One region of the Kineococcus rugosus genome, then DNA from elsewhere that is predicted to be linked to it. Evidence: predicted binding sites of a transcription regulator. Region 1 holds the regulator's gene; the other holds the start of a gene.

What was found. The regulator LexA, encoded in region 1, represses DNA repair genes until DNA is damaged. The targets are predictions, from matches to a motif close to TCGAACANNTGTTCGA.
Positions count from the first base shown of each region.
Region 2: a site for LexA is predicted at 6,817-6,832, ahead of ruvA (Holliday junction branch migration protein RuvA). Genes of this name have one in related genera too.

Region 1 covers NZ_JBJLSJ010000028.1:49,023-60,695, reverse strand. Annotated here, with positions in the region: gene ACRYM6_RS16230 (hypothetical protein) at 1-139, shown strand, start outside; gene ACRYM6_RS16225 (metallophosphoesterase family protein) at 130-663, opposite strand; gene serA (phosphoglycerate dehydrogenase) at 672-1,901, opposite strand; gene ACRYM6_RS16215 (NAD(P)-binding oxidoreductase) at 2,001-2,675, opposite strand; gene ACRYM6_RS16210 (transglutaminase-like domain-containing protein) at 2,741-3,556, shown strand; gene ACRYM6_RS16205 (TraR/DksA family transcriptional regulator) at 3,599-3,949, opposite strand; gene ACRYM6_RS16200 (pilus assembly protein CpaE) at 4,052-4,507, shown strand; gene ACRYM6_RS16195 (proteasome assembly chaperone family protein) at 4,533-5,438, opposite strand; gene nrdR (transcriptional regulator NrdR) at 5,481-5,984, opposite strand; gene ACRYM6_RS16185 (LysM peptidoglycan-binding domain-containing protein) at 6,095-6,538, opposite strand; gene ACRYM6_RS16180 (DUF2277 domain-containing protein) at 6,759-7,028, opposite strand; gene lexA (transcriptional repressor LexA) at 7,210-7,962, shown strand; gene ACRYM6_RS16170 (aspartate/glutamate racemase family protein) at 8,007-8,672, opposite strand; gene ACRYM6_RS16165 (ATP-dependent DNA helicase) at 8,726-10,783, opposite strand; gene hflX (GTPase HflX) at 10,872-11,673, opposite strand, start outside.
Region 2 covers NZ_JBJLSJ010000001.1:98,911-110,583, forward strand. Annotated here, with positions in the region: gene ACRYM6_RS00485 (RelA/SpoT family protein) at 1-924, opposite strand, end outside; gene ACRYM6_RS00490 (adenine phosphoribosyltransferase) at 1,038-1,592, opposite strand; gene secF (protein translocase subunit SecF) at 1,589-2,572, opposite strand; gene secD (protein translocase subunit SecD) at 2,572-4,422, opposite strand; gene yajC (preprotein translocase subunit YajC) at 4,608-4,982, opposite strand; gene ruvB (Holliday junction branch migration DNA helicase RuvB) at 5,127-6,188, opposite strand; gene ruvA (Holliday junction branch migration protein RuvA) at 6,188-6,799, opposite strand; gene ACRYM6_RS00520 (dienelactone hydrolase family protein) at 6,902-7,627, shown strand; gene ruvC (crossover junction endodeoxyribonuclease RuvC) at 7,540-8,160, opposite strand; gene ACRYM6_RS00530 (YebC/PmpR family DNA-binding transcriptional regulator) at 8,219-8,980, opposite strand; gene pdxT (pyridoxal 5'-phosphate synthase glutaminase subunit PdxT) at 9,035-9,652, opposite strand; gene ACRYM6_RS00540 (Lrp/AsnC ligand binding domain-containing protein) at 9,681-10,733, opposite strand; gene ACRYM6_RS00545 (AbgT family transporter) at 10,879-11,673, shown strand, end outside.

The sequences.
Region 1 (11,673 bases):
CCCCGCCGGGTCCCCCGGCGACCGCGAGCGGCGCCGCCGCCCGGCGATGGTCGTCCGGCGCCCCACCCCGCGCGACGGGGTCGAGGTCGGGCCCGCCGACCCGTTGCACCCGGCCGGCCGGGTCGACATCTACCTCTGAGACCGGCCCCCGGCCGGCGGCCTCGGGGGCACCCGGTGCAGCACGACGGGTGAGAGCCGCCCGTCGTGGACGTCGAGCTCCATCCAGGTGCCGGTGGGCTGGCGCCGCCGGTCCGTCGGGGACCCCGGGTTCAGCAGCCGCAGACCCCGCGGTGTCGTGGTGTCCCACGGGATGTGGCTGTGCCCGAACACCAGCACGTCGTGGGCGTCGGCGTGGGCGGCGTCGCACCGCCGTTCCCGGCCCGTCCGGTCGCCGGTCTCGTGGACGAGGCCGAAGCGGACCCCCTCGACGGTCACGGACGCGAACCCCGGCAGGTGCTCGCGCACGTCCGCGCCGTCGTTGTTGCCCGCGACGCCGACGAGGCGGGCGGTGCGCGCGCGCAGCGCGAGGACCGTCGCCGCGTCGCACCAGTCCCCGGCGTGGAGCACCACGTCGGCCGCCTCGACCGCCGCCCAAACCGGCGCGGGCAGGTCCTTCGCCCGCGTCGGCAGGTGCGTGTCGGAGAGCAGGACGACGTGCGCCACGGCCGGGCTCAGCCCAGCTGGCGCACGCGGACCGTCTCGGGCAGCTCCCGCAACCGCCGGCCGACCTCGTCGGAGGCGTGCGCGGCGATGTCGGTGACGACGTAGCCCAGGTCGCCGCGGGTCGCCAGCTGCTGGCTCTCGATGTTCACCCCGGCCTGCGCCAGGACCGAGTTGATGGCCGCGAGGACCCCCGGCACGTTGCGGTGCAGGTGCGCCAGCCGGACCGTCCCGGGCGTCGACTCGGTGCCCAGGGTCGGCAGGTTCACCGACAGCGTCGTCGCGCCGTGCAGCGCGTAGTCGCGCAGCTTCGCGGCGACGAAGCGGCCGATGTCCTCCTGCGCCTCCTCCGTCGACCCGCCGACGTGCGGGGTGAGGATGACGTTCGGCAGCCCGCGCAGCTCGGACTCGAAGGCGTGCCCGGACCCCTTCGGCTCGGTGGGGAACACGTCGATCGCCGCGCCCGCGATGTGCCCGCTCTCGACGTGCTTGCGCAGCGCGACGTGGTCGACGACGAACCCGCGGGACAGGTTCAGGAAGATCGAGCCCGGCCGCATGCGGGCGAACTCCTCCTCGCCGAAGAAGCCGGAGTTGCTGCTGCGGCCGTCGACGTGCAGCGTCACGACGTCGGCGATCTCCAGGACCTCGTGCAGGCTGCCGCAGCGGCGGGCGTTGCCGAGGGCGAGCTTGTCGGTGCGGTCGTAGAAGAAGACGCTCATGCCCAGGGCCTCGGCCACGACGGACAGCTGCGAGCCGATGTTGCCGTAGCCGATGATCCCCAGCCGGCGGCCGCGGACCTCGTGCGAGCCCGTGGCGGACTTGTCCCACACGCCCGCGTGCATGGCCCGGTCCTTGACCGTGAGGCGGCGGGTCAGCGCGATGATCTCGGCGAGGGCGAGCTCGACGACGCTGCGGGTGTTGCTGTACGGGGCGTTGAACACCGCGACCCCGGCGGTCGCGGCCGCGAACAGGTCGATCTGGTTGGTGCCGATGCAGAACGCCCCGACGGCCCGCAGGTCCGGCGCGTTGTCCAGGACCTTGGCGGTGACCTGGGTCTGGGAGCGGATGCCCAGCAGGGACACCCCGGGGAGGCGTTCGAGCAGCTCGGTCTCGTCGAGCGCCCCGGACGCGGTCTCGACCTCCCAACCGGCCTCGGACAGCAGCGTCCGGGCGTCGGCGTGGATGTTCTCCAGCAGGAGCGCACGCCCGAGGGGGGCGGGGGCGAGGTCGGGGGCGGACACGGTGTTCCTCCAGCTCAGCGACGCGGTCGGGTCTCCAGTCTCCCGCACCCGGCGCCCAGGTCCGGACCGGCCCCGCCCACCGGCCCGGCGGCGGCCGGCTCAGACCCCGCCCACGGCGTCCGCGACCGGCTCCTCCCCCGAGCACAGCCCCAGCACCGGTGCGGGGGCGGGGCCGGCGACGAGCCGGTCCGCCAGCGCCAGCAGCACCGCGGCCACGTCGGCGCGGGGCACGCGGCCGGCGTCCACGGCCGCGGCCAGCCGCACCCTCCCCGTCCCCGGGTCGTCCGTCAGCCCCGCCGGGCGCAGCACGCACACCCGCAGCCGCTCGCGGGCCAGCAGGTCCTCCTCCGCGGCGAGCTTCGCGCGCAGGTACGCCAGGAACACCTCGTCGACCCCGTCGGGGACGGCTCCGTCGCGCACGGAGTCCACCCCGATGGACGAGACGAGCAGGTAGGCCCCGACGCCGGCCCGCTGGGCCGCGTCGGCCAGCAGGACCGCCGCGGCGCGGTCCACGAGGTCCTTGCGGGCCGCACCGCTGCCCGGGCCGGCCCCGGCGGCGAAGACGACGACGTCGGCCCCGGCCAGGTCACCCGCCACGTCGGCGGCCTGCGAGCCCTCCAGGTCGCGCACCACCCCCCGCACGCCCACCGCCTCCAGGTCCGGCACCTGGGCGGGGTCGCGGACGAGGCCGACCACCTCGTCGCCCCGCCGCGCGGCCAGCTCCCCCAGCAGCAGGGCGATCTTCCCGTGGCCCCCGGCGATGACGATGCGCATCCACCGACCGTAGGCACGCCGGTGCCGGCGCGCACCCCGCGGGCGCCTGGGGCAGGATCGCGCGGGTGCACCGCCTGAGCACCACGGTCCGCACCGAGCTGCGGTTCGAGGCGGGCCACCCCGTGGGCGCGGCCCTGCTCGTCGCCCTCGCCCGCCGGCCCGGCGTCGAGGTCGGGGCCGAGACGCTCGTGGTCACCGGGTCCGCCGGTACCGTGCCGGTGCGGGAGGTGCACCTGCCCGACGGCGGCCGCCTGCACGAGTTCACCGCCCCCGCCGGGACCACGACGGTCACCTACCGGGCCACCGCCACGACCGACCCCGCAGCGGCCGACGACGCCCTGCGCGCCGCCGAGCGGTGGGAGTTCACCCGGCCCAGCCGGTTCTGCCCGTCGGACCGGCTGACCCGGACCGCGGCCGCCGAGTTCGGGTCGGTGCCGCGCGCGGACCTGCCGCGGACCGTGGCCGGCTGGGTCGGCGCCCGGACGGGGTACGTCAGCGGGTCCAGCGCGCCGGGCGACGGCGCCCTGGAGACGCTCCTGGACCGGCGGGGGGTGTGCCGGGACTTCGCGCACCTGACGGCGGCGCTGCTGCGGGCGCTGGACGTCCCGGCCCGGGTGGCGGTCGCCTACGCGCCGGGGCTGGCCGTCCCGGACTTCCACGCCGTCGTCGAGGCGGCCCCGCAGGGCCGGTGGCGGGTCGTGGACGCCACCGGCCTGGCCCCGCGCCCGGCGCTGCTGCGCATCACCGCGGGCCGCGACGCCGCCGACACCGCGTTCCTCACCACGACGGGGGAGGTCGCGCTGACGCACCTGTCGGTGCGCGCGGTCACCGACGGCGCCCTGCCCGCCGACGACCACCGCGCGGCAGTGGCCCTGCCGTAGCGGGGCCACCGGCGGGTCCGCGGGCGGAGCGCCGCGGGAGGGTCAGAGCTTCTCGCCGGCCAGGGTGGCCGCGTCCGGCAGCGCCTCGAGCCGCTCGACGGGGATGGGCTCGCCGGAGACGACCGAGATGCCGTAGGTGCCGGCGTCCAGCCGCTTCAGGGCGTCCTGCACGCTGTCGAGCCGCCGGCGGGCGCCCTCGAGCAGCCCCTCGTTCTCGGCGGCCTGCTGCTCGTGCGCGCCGAGGTCGCCGGCGTCCTGCCCGCCCTCGGCGGCGTCGGGGGTGCTCCCGGCCTCCAGGCGTGCGGTGAGGTCGTCGATCGTGGCCCGCAGGTCGCGCTGCATGGTGGTGAGCCGCTCGCGGGCGGCGTCGAGGTCCAGGGAGCTGTCGGTCATGGAGGACGTTCCTACCGTGTCGCGACGCTCCCGGCACCACGAGACGCTCTCGGGAGACGCTCCGGGGAGACGCGCCGCGCCGGTGGGTCCATGCTGGGTCGGGTGATCTCCGTCGATCTCGCCCTCCGCCTCCGGGACGCCGGCCTGCCGTGGGAGCCCGCCTCGGGCGACCGGTTCGTCATCCCGCACCGGGACATGGACTCGGACGTCTTCACGCTCTCGGACATGACCGTCGAGGTCCACGACCACCCCACGGGCCAGTTCATCGGCTTCAACGGCACGACCGAGTGGGCCCTGGACTCGGTGGACCGCCCCGAGGCGTGCTGGTTGCCGGCCGAGCACCAGCTGCGCGACCTGCTCGGGGACCGGTTCACCCGCCTGGAACGGCGCGACGCGCCCGGGGGGTCGGTCCACCGGGTGCTGCTGCTGGACGAGCGGGGCGCCGACGCCTTCGAGGCGGCGGACGCCTCCGACGCCTACGCCCTCGCCCTGCTGCACCACCTGTCCGGGGCGACCGGGGGCAGCGTCGGCACCGACGGGGCGACCGCGTCCGCCTGAGCCCGGCCCGCGGCGCGCCGGCGGCTCACTCCGGGCCGGGGTCCTCCTCGCGCTTGGCCAGGAAGCGCTCGAACTCCTCCCCCAGCTCGTCGGCGGTGGGCAGGAAGGCGCTCGCGGCGCCGGTGCCGCGCCCCTCGTCGCCGGAGGCGTCGTACTGCTCCTCCAGCGCGGTCACGACCGCGGCGGCCTCGGGGGACTCCGCGACCTGCCGGTCCACCTCGACGCGGGTGGCCGACGCGGCCTCCTGCAGCGACTGCACCGGAACGGCGACCCCCGTCGTGCCCGACAGCGTGCGCACCAGCACGGCCGCGGCGTCGGGGTAGTCGCTGCCGGCGAGGTAGTGCGGCACGTGCGCCAGCACCGACACGACGTCGCGGCCGGCCTGGCCGCCGCGCAGGTGGACCAGCGCCGAGGCGTGCGCGGGCACCTGCGCCTCCAGGTCCCAGGTGCGGAACCCGTCCAGCAGCTCGGGCCGGGTGGCGCTGGCGGTCACCCCGGCGGGACGGGTGTGCGGGACGGCCGTGGGGGCCGCCGACAGCACCGTGACCAGCCCGACGCCCAGCTCGTCCACCAGCCGCCACACCGCCGCGCTGAAGCGTTCCCACTGCACGTCCGGTTCGGGACCGGACAGCAGCAGCAGCGAGGACCCGTCCTCGTCGGTGACCCGGTGGACCTGCAGGCGGGGGGGCTCGTAGTCCACCCAGTCCTGCCCGCCGAAGGTCATCGTGGGCCGCCGGGCCCGGTAGTCGTGCAGCTGGTCCACGTCGAACGAGGCGACGACGTCGTTGCGGCAGGTCCGCAGCAGGTGCTCGACGGTCTGCCGGACGGCGTTGCCGGCGTCGATGAAGCCCGACAGGGCGATGACGAGGGGCGGTTCCACCAGGGACGGCCGCTCACCCTCGTAGGAGTACAGGGAGGCCGGATCGAGCATCCGCCCATCATCCTCCGGATGGGGAGGTGGGCCGACCGAGGGTCAGCCGCGCGCGACGGCCGGCTGGTCGCCCGGGCGGCCCAGCGGGCCGAGACCGGCCTCGCGCTCGGCCCGCAGGCGGTCGATGGCCTTCTCGAAGTCGGCGAGGGAGTCGAAGGCCTGGTAGACCGACGCGAAGCGCAGGTAGGCCACCTCGTCGAGCTCCTGGAGGAACGGCAGCGTCGCCAGCCCGACCTGGTGGGCGTCGATCTCGGCGGCGCCCTGGGCGCGGACGGCCTCCTCGACCCGGTGGGCCAGCAGGGCGATGTCGTCCTCGGACACCGGGCGCCCCTGGCAGGCCTTGCGCACGCCGGAGGCGATCTTGGCGCGGCTGAAGGGTTCGGGGGCGCCGGAGCGCTTGAGGACCGTCAGGCTCGCCGTCTCGACCGTGGTGAACCGCTTGGAGCAGTTGGGACACTGCCGACGGCGACGGATCGAGCTGCCGTCGTCCGTCGTGCGGGAGTCCACGACACGGGAATCCTCGTGCCGGCAGAACGGGCAGTGCACCCCGAGTTCCTCCCCCGCGACCGAACGACAGGCCTGGCCAAGGCTCGACCGTACGTCCGGACGGGGAGGACGGGCAACCGGACCGGTCGCCCCCGGGGTGTCCACGGGTCTCAGTCCCGGGTCGGCATCACGAGCCGCTGCCCCGCCGAGACCGTCATCGAGGGCATCTCGTTGAGCTGGACGATCCGCCCGGCGACCTCCCGCCAGTCCTCGCGGGGGGCCCAGCCGGAGGCGATGGCCGACAGCGTCTGACCCGGCTGGACCGTGACGACGACGGCTGCCGGTGCCCGGTGGACCCCCGCCGAGGCCCCGGTGAGGGCACCGGTGACGGCCACGACCGCCCCGGTGAGCGCGGTGGCCGCGGTGCAGGTGACGAGCAGGCGGCCGCGGCGGGTCAGGCGCAGACCGGTGGTGCCCGCGTGCGGGTGGCGGACCGGACGGGGGCGGCGGCGGTCGTGCCGGGCGCGCGGGGGCCGGTGCGCCGCCGCGCGGGACGGCCGGGCGAGGAACGGCTGCGACGGCTCGCAGGGCAGGACGAGGGCGGTGGTGCTCACGAGCGTGGGCCTCCATCTCGGGGTCGCCGCGATCGAACGGGTGTTCGATCGGGCGCGTCTGTTCTACCACCGTTCGAACGGTGGAGCGCAACCCCCGCAGGGGCCCGGGGAGGCCGACCGCGACGGCCGGCCCCCGGGCGCACCGGGGGGGGTGACGCGGGCAGACGCTGCCACCGCCCTCCGACAGACGCGCTGACCTGCGACGACGTCCAGGCCCTCGTCAGGAGGCGTACCGCCTGGCCGCCCGCTCGCGCGCCCGGGCCGCCTCGACCTCGCGGTCCTTCGGCGGGGCGGCGGTGACGAGGTCGTCCAGGAGGTGCTCGGTGGCGTGCGCGACGGCCGCGACGGCGCGGTCGAACGCCTCCTGGTTGCGCGCCGACGGCTTCGTCGTCCCGGCGACCTTGCGCACGTACTGCAGGGCCGCCGCCCGCACCTCCTCGCCCGTGGCGGGCGGTTCGAAGTTGTGCAGCTGGCGGATGTTCCGGCACATGGGACGAGCCTAGGCAGCGTCCCGGCACCCGACCAGGGCCTGGTCGACACGCCGGGTTCGAACACGTGTTTGATGCCCGGGGGCCGGGTGGCTAACGTTGCTCCACCGGGCGGTCGGCGAGCTCGACCGACCACGCGGCACCGCGCAGCGCCCCGGGTGACCATCGGACAGGGAGAAGGACGTGGCCGACGTGCTGGACGGCACCGACGAGAGCGGACCCGTGACGGAGCAGGCGCTCGGGACGGTCCACGAGTTCCCCGACCCTCCCCTGGCGCGCGACGGGCTCACCCAGCGGCAGCGCCGGGTCCTGCACGCCATCAAGGACTGCGTCGACCAGCGCGGGTACCCGCCGAGCATGCGGGAGATCGGGCAGGCCGTGGGCCTGACGAGCCCCTCCAGCGTCGCCCACCAGGTCAAGACCCTCGAGAGGCTGGGGTTCCTGCGCAAGGACCCGCGCCGCCCCCGCACCCTCGAGGTCGTCTCCCCGCCCCCGCGGTCGGGGTGGGGCGTGGTGGACGGCGTCAACGGCGTCGACGGCGCGGCCGCCGACAGCCACCCCGCCCCCGCGTACGTGCCCCTCGTGGGCCGCATCGCCGCCGGTGGCCCCATCCTCGCCGAGCAGCTCGTCGAGGAGGTGTTCCCGCTGCCGGCGCAGCTGATCGGCGCCGGGGAGCACTTCGTGCTCCGCGTCGTGGGCGAGTCGATGATCGAGGCGGCCATCTGCGACGGCGACTGGGTGGTCGTGCGCCGGCAGCCGACGGCCGAGAACGGGGACGTCGTCGCCGCCATGATCGACGGCGAGGCGACGGTGAAGGTGCTGCAGCGCAAGGACGGCCACGTCAAGCTGCTGCCCCGCAACCCGCTGTTCGACCCGATCGACGGCGACGAGGCCACCGTCCTGGGCCGGGTCACCGCCGTCCTGCGGAGCCTGTGACCCGCGCGGACCCGTCGCCGGCCCGTCGCCAGCCCGGCGCCGGTTCAGCGCACCGGCAGCACCAGCTCGACGGCCGCCTCGACCGCCAGCCGCGGTGAGGTGAGCACCGGGACGCTGAGGTCGCGCAGCAACGGCGCTGCGTCGACCATGCTCGCCTGGGCCAGCACGACGACGTCGACCGGCGGGTCCAGCGGCCGCAGCGCCCGGCGGACCGTGTCGGCCACCCCGGTCGTGTAGGTCAGCAGGTCCCCGGACTCGAACGCCGCCCACGTCCCGGTGCAGCGCACCTCGACGAAGTCGACGCGGCGACCGGTGTCCTCGGCGCACTCCCGCAGCAGCGGGACGAGCGTGGCGGCCGCCTCGTCCAGCGAGCTGACCACGGCGACCCGCCGCCCGGCCAGCACGGCCGCCTCCGCCATCGGGCGGTCCACGCGCACCACCCGCAGGCCGAGCTCGGCGCCGACGGCCTCAGCCGTCGCCCCGACCGTCGAGCACGTGCAGACGACGACGTCGGCCCCCTCGGCCACCAGCCGGCGCAGCCGGTCGCCCAGGGCGGCGCGCACGGCCTCGGGCCCCCGGGCCCGAGCGGCCGCGAGCAGGCCGGTGTCCACGAGGTGCCGATCAGCGACGGTGTCGTCCCGTTCGGCCAGCAGGTCGCGGAAGGTGCGCACGTGGGCGTGCGCGGTGTGCAGGAAGCCGACGGTGGCCACAGAGCGAGGATGCCACGCCCGTGGCCCCCCACCACCAGGAGGTGTCGCGGACGTCACTCGCTCAGCCGCCGCAGCGCCGCCAGCACCGTATCCGTCGACGTCGTCGCCCAGAAGTCCGGCAGCGACTCGCGCAGGAACCCGCCGTAGCGGGCCGTGGCCAGCCGGGAGTCCAGGACGGCGACGACCCCCTTGTCCTCCGCCGCCCGGATCAGCCGCCCCGCCCCCTGGGCCAGCCGGACGGCCGCGTGGGACACCGAGACGGTCAGGAACCCGTTGCCGCCGGCCGCGTCCACGGCCCGGGCCCGCGCCGACATGAGCGGGTCGTCGGGGCGGGGGAAGGGGATGCGGTCGATGACCACCAGCGAGCAGCTGGCGCCGGGCACGTCGACGCCCTGCCACAGCGACATCGTCCCGACCAGCGTCGTGGCGGGGTCGTCGGTGAAGTCCCGGACGAGCTTGGGCAGCCGGTCGTCGCCCTGGCACAGCACCGGCGTCGAGACGCGCCGGCGCAGCGCCTCGGCGGCCTCCTCGGCCGCCCGGCGCGAGGAGAACAGCCCCAGGGTGCGCCCCCCGGCGGCCTCCACGAGCGCCGCCAGCTCGTCCATCGCCGCCTCACCCGCCCCGGCCCGCCCCGGCGGGGGCAGGTGCCGGGCGACGTAGAGGATCCCCTGCCGGGGGTAGTCGAACGGGCTGCCGACGTCGACCCCCGTCCAGGCCGTGCCGGCCCCCTTGGCGCCCTTGAGCCCGAAGGCGCCGGCGACGGGGTCGAAGGACCCGCCCAGCGTCAGGGTCGCCGACGTGGCGACGACGGTCCGCTCGCTGAACAGCCTCTCCCGCAGCAGGCCCGCGACCGACAGCGGCGCGATGTGCAGGGACGGCGGCCGCGAGGCCGCCCCGAAGCCCGCGGTCACCCACGCCACGTCGTGACCGTCCTGGGCGTCCCGGCCCACCTCAGCGGCCAGCCGCTCGGCGACCGAGAAGACCTCCTGGACGGCGGCGCGCGCCAGGTGCCGGGCTCCGCGGGACTCGGGGTCCTCCTCCTTGCCGGCGGACTCGCCGGCGTCCTTGAGGTCGCTCAGCGCCTGCCGGGCGGCGTCGCGCACGGCGACGACGGCGTCGGCCAGCGCGTCGGGCCACCGGTCCAGCCGGCCCGGCGGGGCCTCCTCCAGCGCGGCCTCCAGGGCGACCGCGGCGTCGTCGAGGGCCTCGGCGACGATGCCGGCCGAGCGGCGCAGGCGCCGGGACGCGGTGTGCAGCACCGAGGCGGACAGCTCCGCCGTCGCCACGGCCGTCACCCGGTCGGCCAGTTCGTGGGCCTCGTCGACGACGAGCACGTCGTGCTCGGGCAGCAGCAGCCCGCTGTTCTCCAGGGCGTCGATGGCCGTCATGGCGTGGTTGGTGACGACGACGTCGACCTGGCGGGCCCGGGCCCGCACCCGCTCGGAGAAGCACTCGGCGGCCACCGGGCAGCGCTGGGACCCCAGGCACTCGCGGGCCGAGACGGACACCTGCCGCCAGGCGCGGTCGCTGACCCCGGGGTCCAGCTCGTCGCGGTCGCCGGTCTCGGTCGTCGCGGCCCACTCGCGCAGCCGCACCACCTCGCGGCCCAGCCGCCCGGCGTCCCCGCCGGCGCCGCTCGCCGCGACGGTGGGGGCGGCGATGTCGAACAGGGCGCCCTCGTCGGTGGGGAATCCGCCGTCGAGCTTGTTGCGGCACAGGTAGTTCGCCCGGCCCTTGAGCAGCTCCCAGGTGGGTTCGCGGCGCAGCGCCGGGGCCAGGGCCCGGGCCAGGCGCGGCAGGTCCCGCTCGACGACCTGGGCCTGCAGCGCCAGCGTCGCCGTCGTGACGACGACGCGGTGGTCGGTGTGCACGGCGTGCGCGACCGCCGGGACGAGGTAGGCCATCGACTTGCCCGTGCCGGTGCCGGCCTGCACGAGCAGGTGGCGGCGGGTGCGGATGGCGTCGGTGACGGCCTGCGCCATCCGCGCCTGCCCCTCCCGGCGCTGGCCGCCGAGGGCGTCGACGACGGCGTCGAGGAGGTCGGCGGCCTCGGGGCCGTCGACCTCCTCGTCCGCGACGTCGCGGGGGGCGGGGTCGGTGGACGTGCTCACCGGTCCATCCTCCCCCGTCGCACCGACACGACCGTCCGCCGTCCACAGCGGGTCCCCTCCGGGGCCCGCCGTGGACGCGGACGTCACCTCACGCGGTGCGCGTGAGCCGGTACCGCTCCAGCTCGGCCGCCAGCCGCGGGCGGACCCGGGCCAGCAGCCGCGTGCCGTCGGCGGTGTGCTCCTCGTCCAGCACCTGACCGGTGGTGTGCACCCGGTGGACGAGCTCGCCGCGGTCGTAGGGCACGACCACCTCGAGCTCGACGTCGGGCACCGGCAGCATCTCGGCGATGCGGGCGAGCAGCTCGTCCACGCCCTGCCCGGTGCGGGCCGAGACGGCGACCGCGTTCTTCTCCCGGCGCAGCAGCCGGTCGAGGACCTCAGGGTCGGCGACGTCGGCCTTGTTGACCGCCACCAGCTCCGGCACGCCCTGCGCGTCCACGTCGGCCAGGACGGCCCGCACCGCGGCGAGCTGCCCCTCGGGGTCGGGGTGCGACCCGTCGACGACGTGGAGGACGACGTCGGACTCGGCGACCTCCTCCAGCGTCGAGCGGAACGCCTCGACGAGCTGGTGCGGCAGCGAGCGGACGAACCCGACCGTGTCGGCCAGCGTGTACGGCCGCCCCTCGGGCGTCTGGGCCCGCCGGACGGTCGGGTCCAGCGTCGCGAACAGGGCGTTCTCGACGAGGACCCCGGCGCCGGTGAGCCGGTTGAGCAGGGAGCTCTTGCCCGCGTTGGTGTACCCGGCGATGGAGACCGCCGGGACGGCCCGGGCGTGCCGCAGCGAGCGCTTCTCGACCCGCGCGGTGCCCATGCCCTTGATCTCGCGGCGCAGCTTGGCCATCCGGCCCCGGATGCGCCGGCGGTCCAGCTCGATCTTCGTCTCACCGGGA
Region 2 (11,673 bases), on a different contig from region 1:
GTACTCCTCGCGGGCCGGGGCGCGGTCGGCGACGAGCCGGACGATCTCGTCGAACACCTTCGGGTAGACCGTCGCGAACGACAGGTCCTCCAGCTCCCACTTGATGGTGTTCATCCCCAGCCGGTGCGCCAGCGGGGCGTAGATCTCCAGCGTCTCGCGGGCCTTCCGCTCCGCCGAGCCGGCCGAGACGTAGCGCCAGGTGCGGGCGTTGTGCAGCCGGTCGGCCAGCTTGATGACCAGGACGCGGATGTCCTTGGCCATCGCGACGATCATCTTGCGGACGGTCTCGGCCTGCGCGGCGTCGCCGTAGGTGACCTTGTCGAGCTTGGTGACGCCGTCGACGAGCAGCGCGATCTCGTCGCCGAACTCCTGCCGCAGCGTCGCGAGCTGGTAGTCGGTGTCCTCCACGGTGTCGTGCAGCAGCGCCGCGGCCAGCGTGGGCGGGGTCATGCCGAGCTCGGCGAGGATCGTGGCGACCGCGACGGGGTGGGTGATGTACGGGTCGCCGCTCTTGCGGCGCTGGCCGTCGTGCGCGCGCTCGGCGCGCTCGAAGGCCTTCTCCACCACCGACAGGTCGGCCTTGGGGTGGGTCGTGCGCACCGTCCGCAGCAGCGGTTCGAGGACGGGCGAGACGGTCTGCTGGCGCTGCTGCCCGAAGCGGGCCAGCCGGGACAGCATCCGCCCCGCGGTCACCGGCCCGGTGTAGCTCTCCTGGCCGCGGCGGCGCTCGGGGCCGTTGGGCCGGGACCCGTTCGCGGGGCGCTGGGCCGGGCCGGGTGCCGGGACGATCGCGGCCGGCCGGCTGCCGCCCGCCGCGGGGGTCTCCCCGGGGGTCGTCCCGGTCGTCGTCCCGGTCGTCGTCACGGGCTCGGCCGGGGCGCTGGTGGCGGGGGGCTCGGCGTGGGTGTGGGTACCGTCTGCCATGGCGTCCTCCGTCGTCGTCCGGGCGTCCAGTCTAGGTCGCGCCCCGGCGCCACGTGACACCACCGGGTGACCCCCGCCGGGTGGGGCGGCGCCCCACCCCCAGGGCTCGGCCCTCAGGGCTCGGTGCGCAGGGCCACCACGGGCCGGTCCCCCAGCGGCGCGCGGCCGCCCAGGGACGCCAGCTCCAGGAGCACCACGAGGGCCACGACCTCGGTCCCGGCCTCCTCCAGCAGCTCGCAGGCCGCGCGGGCCGTGCCGCCGGTGGCGAGCACGTCGTCGACGAGCAGGACGCGCTCGCCGGGGCGCACCGCCGTCGCCGCCAGCTCCAGCGCGGCGGTGCCGTACTCCAGCGCGTAGTCCCGGCGCAGCACCGGCGGCGGCAGCTTGCCCGCCTTGCGCACGGGCCAGAACCCCAGGCCGGCCCGCTCGGCGGCGGGCGCGGCGAGCATGAACCCGCGGGCCTCGATCCCGGCGACCACGGTGGCCCCCACCCGCTGCGCCACCTCCACCACCGCGGCGGTGACCCGGCCCAGGGCGACCGGGTCGGCCAGCAGCGGGGTGATGTCCTTGAACACCACCCCCGGCTGGGGGAAGTCGGGGACGTCGCGGATCCCCGCGGCCACGACCGCCGAGACCGGCTCGGCGCCGGGGTCCGGCGTCGGGGTCACTGCGAGGCCGCCGGCTGCTGCGGGCGGACGCCGTCGCGCACGTCCCGGTCCAGCGCCGCGACGCGCCCCTCGCGCGCGCGCAGCGTGACCAGCAGCGGGGTCGCTACGAAGATCGAGGAGTAGGCCCCAACGAGCATCCCGACGAACAGGGCCAGGCTGATGTCCCGCAGCGTCCCGGCCCCCAGCAGCAGGTCCCCGATGAAGAGGATGGCCGCGACGGGCAGCAGCGCGACCACGGTCGTGTTGACCGACCGCACGACGGTCTGGTTGACGGCGTGGTTGGCGGCGTCGGCGAAGGTGCGGTCGCGGTGGAGGAAGGCCTCCTCGGTGTTCTCGCGCACCTTGTCGAACACGACGACCGTGTCGTACAGCGAGTACCCCAGGATGGTGAGGAACCCGATGACCGACGCCGGCGTGACCTCGAACCCGGTCAGGGCGTAGACCCCCGCGGTGATGATCAGGTCGTGGAAGAGGGCCACGAGCGAGGCGACCGCCATCTGCCAGGCCCGGAAGTACAGGGCCATGACGATCGAGACGACCACCAGGAACACGACGAGGCCGGTGAGCGCCTTGCGGGTGACGTCGGCACCCCAGCTCGGCCCGACCGTGGAGGTCGCGACCTCGGTCCGCGGGACGTCCAGGCGCTGGGCGAGCTCAGCGCTGACGGCGTCCAGCTGCTGCGTGGTCAGCGTCTCGGTCTGGACGCGGATCCCCGACCCCGCGGTGGTGACCGTGGGGACCGAACCGGACACGACGGCCTCGACGGCCTCCCGCGCGGCCTGCTGGTCGGAGGTGCCCGAGACGCGGAACTCCGTGCCGCCCTCGAACTCGATGCCGTACGTCAGCCCCGGCTTCCACAGCAGGACGGCCGAGACGAGGACGAGCGCGGCGGCGAGGAGGAACCACAGCTTGCGCCGGCCCACGAAGTCGAAGGTGGACTCACCGGTGTAGAGCCGGTTGCCCAGCTGCGCCATGCCCATCAGGAACCGCCCTCGTTCTCGTCGTCCGCGCCGTGCCCGGCCTCGGTCCCGCCGCCGCTGCGGGCCTTCTCGCGCTCGGCCTCGCGCTCGGCCCGGCGCAGCTCGGCGACCGTCGGGCGGTGCTCGCCGTGGTGCAGCGCGTGCCGGGCCACGACCGACCCGAGGTGCTCGGGGTCGAAGCCGGACAGCTTGTGCCCGCCGCCGAAGAACTTCGTCCTCGCCAGCAGGGCCACGACCGGGTGGGTGAAGAGCACGACCACGACGAGGTCGATGATCGTCGTGATGCCCAGGGTGTACGCGAAGCCGCGGACGTTGCCGACGGCCAGGACGTACAGCACGACCGCCGACAGCAGGCTGACGGCGTCGGAGATGAGGATGGTGCGCCGCGCCCGGTGCCAGCCGGCCTCCACGGCCGAGGACAGGATGCGCCCGTCCCGGATCTCGTCGCGCACCCGCTCGAAGAACAGGATGAAGGAGTCGGCCGTGACGCCGATGGCGACGATGAGGCCGGCCACGCCGGCGAGGCTGAGGCGGAAGCCCTGCAGCCAGCCCAGCAGCAGGATGACCCCGTAGTTCAGGGCCGCGGCCAGGACGAGGCTGGCGACGGTGACCAGCCCCAGCGCCCGGTACTGCACCAGCATGTACGCCACGACGAGGACGAGGCCCACGAGCCCGGCGATGAGGCCGTTGCGCAGCTGGTCCGACCCCAGGGTGGCCGAGACCTGCTGCTCGGTGTCGACCCGGAAGGAGACCGGCAGCGCCCCGAACTGCAGCTGCTGCGCGAGCGCCTCGGAGGACTCCTGGGTGAAGTTGCCGGTGATGTCGACGTCGGCGCCGAAGCGCTGGTCCACCGTCGGCGCGGTGACGACGAGGCCGTCGAGGACGGCGGCGAACTGGTTGCGCGGCGACTCCAGCGTGGAGATGCGCGTGGTGAGGTCGGAGAAGGCCCGCGCGCCCTCGGCGTTGAACTTCAGCCGCACCACCCAGCGGCCGGTGTTGAAGCCGGAGCTGTTCGTCTCCTGCGCCGAGACGGCGCTGACGAGGTCGGTTCCCTGGAGCTCGGCGGGGCCGAGCACGTACTTGACCGATCCGTCCTGCTCGCAGGTCACCAGCGGCTTGGCCGGGTCGTCGACGACGCCGCCCTCGCGCTGGGCCGGGTCGGCGCAGTCGAGGTTGTAGAAGAGCTGGGCGACCTCGGGCAGGTCCCGCCAGGCCAGGTCGCTGGCGTCGGTCGGCGCGACGGACGGGGTGCTGCTGGGCTGCCCCGGCCCGGGGGTGGGCGTCGGGGTCGCGATGTCGGCCAGCGTCGGCGGGGTGGTCGCGGTGTCGGCGGGGACCTCGGCCGGCGGGGTGGTCGCGGCCTGGAGGGCGGCCGGGGCGGCGGCGCCGTCGGCGCTCTGCGTCGGCGAGGGCTCGCCCGTCGAGGTCACCGTGGCGGTGGGCTCGGGGGCCGGCGTGGCGCCGTCGGTCGGCGTCGGGGCGGGCTCGGCGGCGGGCGCCTGCGTCGGCTCGGCGTAGAGCACGACGCGCATGCGCAGCTGCGCCGACTGCGAGATCAGGTCGAGCTGCTCGCGGGTCGCCTGGCCCGGGATGGAGACGGAGATGTTCTGCCCGCCCTGGACCTGCACCTCGGTCTCGGACAGGCCGGTGGCGTCGACGCGCTGGCGGATGATCTCGGCCGCGCGCTCGACCTGCTCGGTCGGGACGGTGCCGCCGGTGAGCGAGCGCGGGGTGAGGACGACCTGCGTGCCGCCCTCGAGGTCGAGGGCCAGCCCGGGCGACCAGCGGGCGTCGCTCCAGATCGACCCGGCTCCCACCGCGGCGAAGACGGCGACGACGACGAGCACCATGGCCGCCAGCGTGCGCCCCGGGCGGGGTCGACGGATCGGTGCGCCGCGGCGCACGCGTGGGGGCCCGGTGGGCCGGTCGTTGGACACTCGATACCTCGGGACAGGGCCGACCGGGTGACGGAGTGTCACCCGGTCAGCACAAGCTTGTCACTGCTCGTGGACGACTGCTGTCTTACCAGTAGTCGTCAGGGACGGGCAGCACCGCCCTGGGTGTCGTCACCCGGCGTGTCCTGCTCACGGGTGGGGGCCTCGTCGCGCTTGGTGAGGTCCAGCCCCTCCAGCGAGTCGGGGACCTGCTCGGCCGGGGTCACCACGCGGGCCACGGCCCGCGGCGTCCACCGGGTCCGCAGACCGGGGGCGATCTCGATGACGACGTACTGGTCGGTCCGCTCCACCACGGTGCCGAACATCCCCGAGGTCGTCATGACCTCCGAACCCGGACCGATGCTGTTCTGCATCTGCTGCTGGGCCTTCTGCTGCTTGCGCGTCCGGCTGAACATGAACACCAGCAGGGCAGCCATGATCAGCAGGAAGAACAACGAGCTGCTGCTACCACCCACGAGAATCCCTCTCCGCACCGGCGGGATCGACGGCTCGCCGGTGCCTGCGCCGGCCCTGTGCCGACTCGGCCGGCCCAACGCGGCGAGGACCTGCCTGGTTCCGCAGGACCCGCGCGGGACCGACTCGCCCGAGGAGTCTAGGGGTCACCCGGTCGGGGCCGGGGGATCCTCCTCGTCCAGGGCGGGTTGCCACGCCGCCCCCACCGCGTCCGGCGGCGGGGTCAGGCCGAGGTGCGCCCACGTCTGCGGCAGGGCGATCCGCCCGCGCGGAGTCCGCCCCAGCAGCCCCTCGCGCACCAGGAACGGCTCGGCGACCGTCTCGACGGTCTCGGCCTCCTCCCCCACGACCACGGCCAGCGTCGACAGGCCCACCGGCCCCCCGCCGAAGCGGCGGCACAGGGCGTCCAGGACGGCGCGGTCGAGGCGGTCCAGGCCGCGCTCGTCGACCTCGTACACCGCCAGCGCGGCCCGCGCGGCCGCGCGGTCCACGATCCCGGACCCCCGCACCTGGGCCCAGTCCCGGACCCGCCGCAGCAGCCGGTTGGCGATGCGCGGCGTCCCGCGCGAGCGGCGGCCGATCTCGGCGGCCCCCTCGGCGGTCAGCTGCACCCCCAGCAGGGAGGCGCTGCGGCGCAGCACCTGCACGAGCTCCTCGGCGGTGTAGAAGTCGAGGTACCCGGTGAAGCCGAACCGGTCGCGCAGCGGTGCCGGCAGCAGCCCCACGCGCGTCGTGGCCCCCACCAGCGTGAAGCGCGGCAGCTCCAGCGGGATCGCCGTCGCGCCCGGGCCCTTGCCGACGACGACGTCGACCCGGAAGTCCTCCATCGCGATGTAGAGCATCTCCTCGGCCGGGCGCGCCATCCGGTGGATCTCGTCGAGGAACAGCACCTCGCCCTCGTCCAGGGAGCTCAGCACCGCGGCCAGGTCCCCGGCGTGCTGGATCGCCGGCCCGCTGGACTGCCGCAGCGGCGCCCCCATCTCCTCCGCGACGATCATCGCCAGCGTCGTCTTGCCCAGCCCGGGCGGGCCGGAGAACAGGACGTGGTCGCTCGGGGCCTGCCGGGCGCGGGCCGCGTCCAGCACGAGGGACAGCTGCTCGCGCACGACCTTCTGCCCGACGAACTCGTCGAGGCCGCGCGGGCGCAGGGCGGACTCGGCCGCGCGCTCGCGCTCGTCGGCCCCCGTGGTCACCAGACGGTCCTCCATCAGCGGCCCGACAGGTGGCGCAGGGCCGCGCGCAGGGTGGCGGCGACGTCCAGGTCGGCCGGGGCGTCCCCGTCGGGGCCGCCGAGCACGACGTCGACGACGTCGCCGGCCTGCTTGAGCGGGTACCCCAGGCCGACGAGCGCCTCGACGACCTGGTCCTTGCGGGCGTCGCCGGCCGGGACGGCCGCCGGCGCCGGGGCCGCGCCCACCGGCGGGCCCAGCCGGTCCCCCAGCTCCAGGCAGATGCGCTGCGCGGTCTTGCGCCCGATGCCGGGGACCCGCACGAGCGCCGCGTGGTCCTCGGCGGCCACGGCGGCGCGGATCCCGTCGGGGCGGTGGACGGCGAGCATCGCCAGCGCCATCTTCGGCCCGACGCCGGAGGCGGTCTGGACGACCTCGAAGACCTCCTTCTCGTCGGCGTCGGCGAACCCGAACAGCGTCAGGGAGTCCTCGCGCACCACCAGCGTGGTGTGCAGCAGCGCCTCCTCGCCGACGCGCAGGCCGGCCAGGGTCGCCGGGGCGGCCAGGACGAGCATGCCGACCCCCCCGACCTCCACGACCGCCGAGTCCAGCCGCACCGCGAGCACCTGCCCGCGCACCGACGCGATCACCACACCTCCAGGGACGGACGAACGTTTGTACGAGAGGCTAGACGCCCCCGCCGACACGACCCCCCAGGCGCGCCGCCGCGGGGCCGGGTGCAGAGTGCGACCGTGAGCCACGAGCAGCACGCCAACCCGCGCCAGAACGTCACCTTCGACGCCCCGGGCACCGAGACCGGGCACGCCCACGGCTACCTGCGCACGCCGGCCTCCGGCCGCGGGCCCGGCGTCGTCGTGATCCAGGAGTGGTGGGGCCTGACCGACCACGTCGTCGCCGTCGTCGACCGGTTCGCCGCCGAGGGCTTCGTCGCCCTGGCCCCGGACCTGTACGGCGGCCGCACGACCCACGACTCCGCCGAGGCGGCGCGGTTCCTCGCCGAGCTGCCGCCCGAGCGCGCGGCCCGCGACCTCGCCGGCGCCGTGACGTACCTGCTGGACCGGCCGGAGACCACCTCCGCCGCGGTCGGCGCCGTGGGCTTCTGCATGGGCGGCGCGTTCGTCCTCACGCTGGCCGCGCAGCAGGGCGAGCGGGTCGGCGCGGCCGTCCCCTGGTACGGCGTCCCCGGCCCGGGCACCGACTACTCCGGGCTGCGGGCCGCGGTGCTGGGCCACTACGGGCAGGAGGACACCTCCGTCCCCCTCGAGGCCGTCCGCGCCACCGCGCAGCGCATCCGCGAGCAGGCGGAGGTCGAGGTGACGATGCACGAGTACCCCGCCCCGCACGCCTTCTACAACGACGAGCGGCCCAGCTACCGCCGCGAGTCCGCCGAGCTGGCCTGGGAGCGGACGACGACGTTCCTGCGCGGGCGCCTCGCGGCCGCCTCGGCCTCGGCGTAGGCGTTCCGGCGCCCCGTCACCAGGGCGGTGCGGGCGGCGGCCTCCAGCCGGGAGGTCCCCCCGCCGCGCCACAGGTGGCACAGCGCCAGGGCGAGGGCGTCGGCGGCGTCGGCCGGTCGCGGGGGCGCGTCGAGACCGAGGATGCGGGTGACCATGACGGTGACCTGCTCCTTGTCGGCGCGCCCGTTGCCGGTGACCGCGGCCTTGACCTCGCTGGGGGTGTGCATCGCGACGGGCAGCCCGCGGCGGGCGGCCGCCACGAGCACCAGCCCGGCGGCCTGCGCGGTCCCCATCACCGAGCGCACGTTGGACTGCGCGAAGACCCGCTCGACGGCCACCACGTCGGGGCGGTGCTCGTCCAGCCAGGCGTCCAGCCCCTCGCTGATGGCCAGCAACCGGGCCTCGACGGGGTCCGTCGCGGGGGTGCGGACGACCCCGACGCCGACCATCGCGGCCCGCCGGGCCGTCGCGACGGTGTCCACCACCCCGATCCCGCAACGGGTCAGCCCAGGGTCGACCGCCAGCACGCGCACGGCCCCCACGATGGCACGAAGCCGGCGTGGGGGCCGTGACCGGTCCGCGCGCGGGGTGTCAGGCGTCCTCGAGGGCCGCCAGGACGTCGTCGGAGACGTCGTAGTTCGCGTAGACGTTCTGCACGTCGTCGCAGTCGTCGAGGGCGTCGATGAGCCGGAACACCTTGGCCGCGCCCTCGGCGTCCAGCGGGACCTGCACGCTGGGCACGAAGCTGTTGTCGGCCGAGTCGTACTCGATCCCGGCCTCCTTCAGCGCGTCGCGGACGGCGCCGAGGTCGGTGGCCTCGCTGACGACCTCGAAGGTGTCGCCCTGGTCGGTGACCTCCTCGGCGCCGGCCTCGAGCACCGCGGTGAGCACGTCGTCCTCGGTGAGGGTGGTGCCCTCCTTGCCGACCACGACGACGCCCTTGCGGCTGAACATGTAGGCCACCGAGCCGGGGTCGGCCAGCGAGCCGCCGTTGCGGGTCATCGCGGTGCGGACCTCCATGGCGGCCCGGTTCTTGTTGTCGGTCAGGCACTCGACCAGCAGGGCGACGCCGTTGGGGCCGTAGCCCTCGTACGTGATCGTCTGCCAGTCGGCGCCACCGGCCTCGGCCCCCGAGCCGCGCTTGACGGCGCGGTCGATGTTGTCGGCCGGCACCGAGGTCTTCTTCGCCTTCTGGATGGCGTCGTAGAGCGTCGGGTTGCCGGCCGGGTCGCCGCCGCCGGTGCGGGCCGCGACCTCGATGTTCTTGATGAGCCGAGCGAAGCTCTTGGCGCGCTTGGCGTCGACGACGGCCTTCTTGTGCTTGGTCGTCGCCCACTTGGAGTGGCCGGACATGTGCTTCCCTCCGCCTCGCTGAAACCTGGCCGTTCGAAAAACGTGTGTGCCCGCTCAGAGGCGCTGCCGCACCATCGCCACGAAGTGGCGGTGCACCCGGTCGTCCCCGGTGATCTCCGGGTGGAACGACGTGGCCAGCAGGGCGCCCTGCCGCACGGCGACGATCCTACCCGCGGCGGGCCCGGAGCCCAGTCGGCCGACCACCTCGACGTCCGGCCCGGCCTCCTCGACCCACGGCGCCCGGATGAAGACGGCGTCCACGGGCGGCCCGTCGCCGGTGATCCCGGTCAGCTCCAGGTCCTCCTCCCAGGAGTCCACCTGGCGGCCGAAGGCGTTGCGGCGCACCGTGACGTCGAGGCCGCCGAGTGTCTGCTGGTCGCGCGCGCCGTCCAGCAGGCGGTCGGCCAGCAGGATCATCCCCGCGCACGAGCCGTACACCGGCAGCCCGTCGGCGATCCGGGCGCGCAGGGCGTCGCGCAGCTCGAAGACGCGCAGCAGCCGGTCGATCGTGGTGGACTCCCCGCCGGGCAGGACCAGCCCGTCCACGTCCTCCAGCTCCGAGCGCCGCCGCACGCGCACCGCGCGCGCCCCGCCGGCCTCCAGCGCGGCCACGTGCTCGCGCACGTCGCCCTGCAGGGCCAGGACGCCGACGGTGGGGTGCGGTGCGGTCACCGCGGCAGCGTAGGGGGTGGGCGGGTCCTCACCAGCTCCCCCCGCCCAGCAGGGCCGTGGGGACCGCCCGCACGCGCCGCCCGTCCTCCAGCAGGGCCCCCATCCGCTTGAGGCTGGACAGCACGACGGAGCGGTCGACCACCTCCAGCGCCGGTTCGAGCGCGGCGAGCCGGTGCTCGATGGCCTGCAGGTGGGACATGCCGCGCAGCCACACGGTGAGGTGGAGGTTGACGCTGCCCGCCACGACGGTGCACGAGCGGGCCTCGGGCAGCCCGGCGCCGAACTCCGTCCCGTCGTCCCACGCCCCGGCGGCCAGCTCGCTCAGCCGGGCCGCGGGCAGCCGGCACCACAGGACCCCGGCCATCGGCCAGCCCGCCTCCGGGGCGGAGACCTCGCAGCGGACGGTCACAGCCGGTGAGCGCAGGACGCGCGCCAGGTCGCGGCGGACGGTGCTCAGGCTGGAACGCGCCCCGTCCCCCTCGTCGCGCAGGCGCTCCTGCAGCTCGGTCGCGGTGACGCGCCCGTCCACGGTCAGCGCCGCCACCACCCGCTCGTCGAACGGGGCCGGACGCGCCCCCGGGGCCGGGGGCGGCGGGGCCGCCTCGCGCAGTCGCCTGCGCTGCTGCGGGTCCAGGGTCCCCAGCCGCCACGTGCTGCCGTGCCGGACGGGTCGCAGCACCGGCAGCGCCCGCTGCCGCACGACCCCGGGCAGCGAGCCGATCCGTTCGCCGAGGTAGCGCTCCAGGGAGGCCGCCCCGTCGGTGCGCAGCAGCAGCAGGACGTCGTAGTCGCCGGTGATCGAGTGGACGGTGAGCACCTGCTGGTCCTCGGCGAGGTCGCGCGCGACCCGCTGGACCTGCCCGGGCCGGCAGCGGACCTGCACGTGCGTCAGGGCCATCTCCTCCAGCGCCCGCGCCGAGGGAACCAGGGCCGTCCACGCCCGGCCGGTGGACTCCAGCCGCTGCCAGCGGCGGGCCAGCGAGGCCGGGGAACGGTCCAGCACCTCCCCCAGCTGCACCCAACTGGCGCGCGGGGCGATCTGCAGCGCCTCCACCAGCTCCAGGTCCGCTTCGCTCAACACGACCGGATCCGCCTCCTGACTGCCGTTGCGTGGCACTATCCGCCACTTCGGGCCACGAGACTGCCACGACCCGCAGGGTGGGTCGTCACCAGCCGCCGGGGCGCCCCGCCCGCGGCCCTCCCGCGTCCCGACCCCGAGGAGCCTCGTGTCCGCGTCCACGACCGCGCGTCCCTCGCCCGCCGCACGCGCCTTCGACCGCGTCCTGCTCGGCATCGAGCGGGCCGGCAACGCCTTGCCGCACCCGTTCTTCCTGTTCTGCTACCTGTTCGTCGCGATCGCGCTGGCCTCCAGCGCGATGGCGTGGGCGGGAGCCACCGTCACCGTGCCCGGCAGCGACGAGGTCCTGCCCGTGCAGGGGTTCCTGTCCACCGAGGGCGTCCTGTGGCTGCTGTCGAGCTTCGCGACCAACTTCTCCTCCTTCCCGCCGTTCGGCACCGTGCTGATGATGCTGATGGCGGTCGGCGTGGCGGAGCGGTCCGGGCTGCTCGGGGCGGCGGTGACCGCGGTCTTCGGCCGCGCCCCCCGCCGCGTCGTGCCCTACGCCGTCGCGCTGGTCGCCTGCCAGGGGCACGTCATGAGCGACGTCGCCACGATCGTGCTGCCCCCGCTGGCCGCCCTGGTGTTCCTGAAGGCGGGCCGGCACCCGGTGGCCGGGATGATCGGCACCTTCGCCTGCGTCGTGGCCGGGTACTCCGGCGGCGTCCTGGTCGGCGTCCTGGACACGCTCCTGCACGGCATCACCGTCGAGGCCGCCTCGGTGCTGCCCGGCGCGGACGTGTCCGACCTGAACGTCCTCATGAACATCGCCTTCACCGCCACCTCGGGGATCGTGCTGGGTCTGCTGGGCGGCTTCCTCATCGACCGCGTCCTCGAACCGCGCCTGGGCGCCTTCGACGCGGCCGCCTCGAGCGCGGCCACCGACGACCTCGGCAGCCTGCAC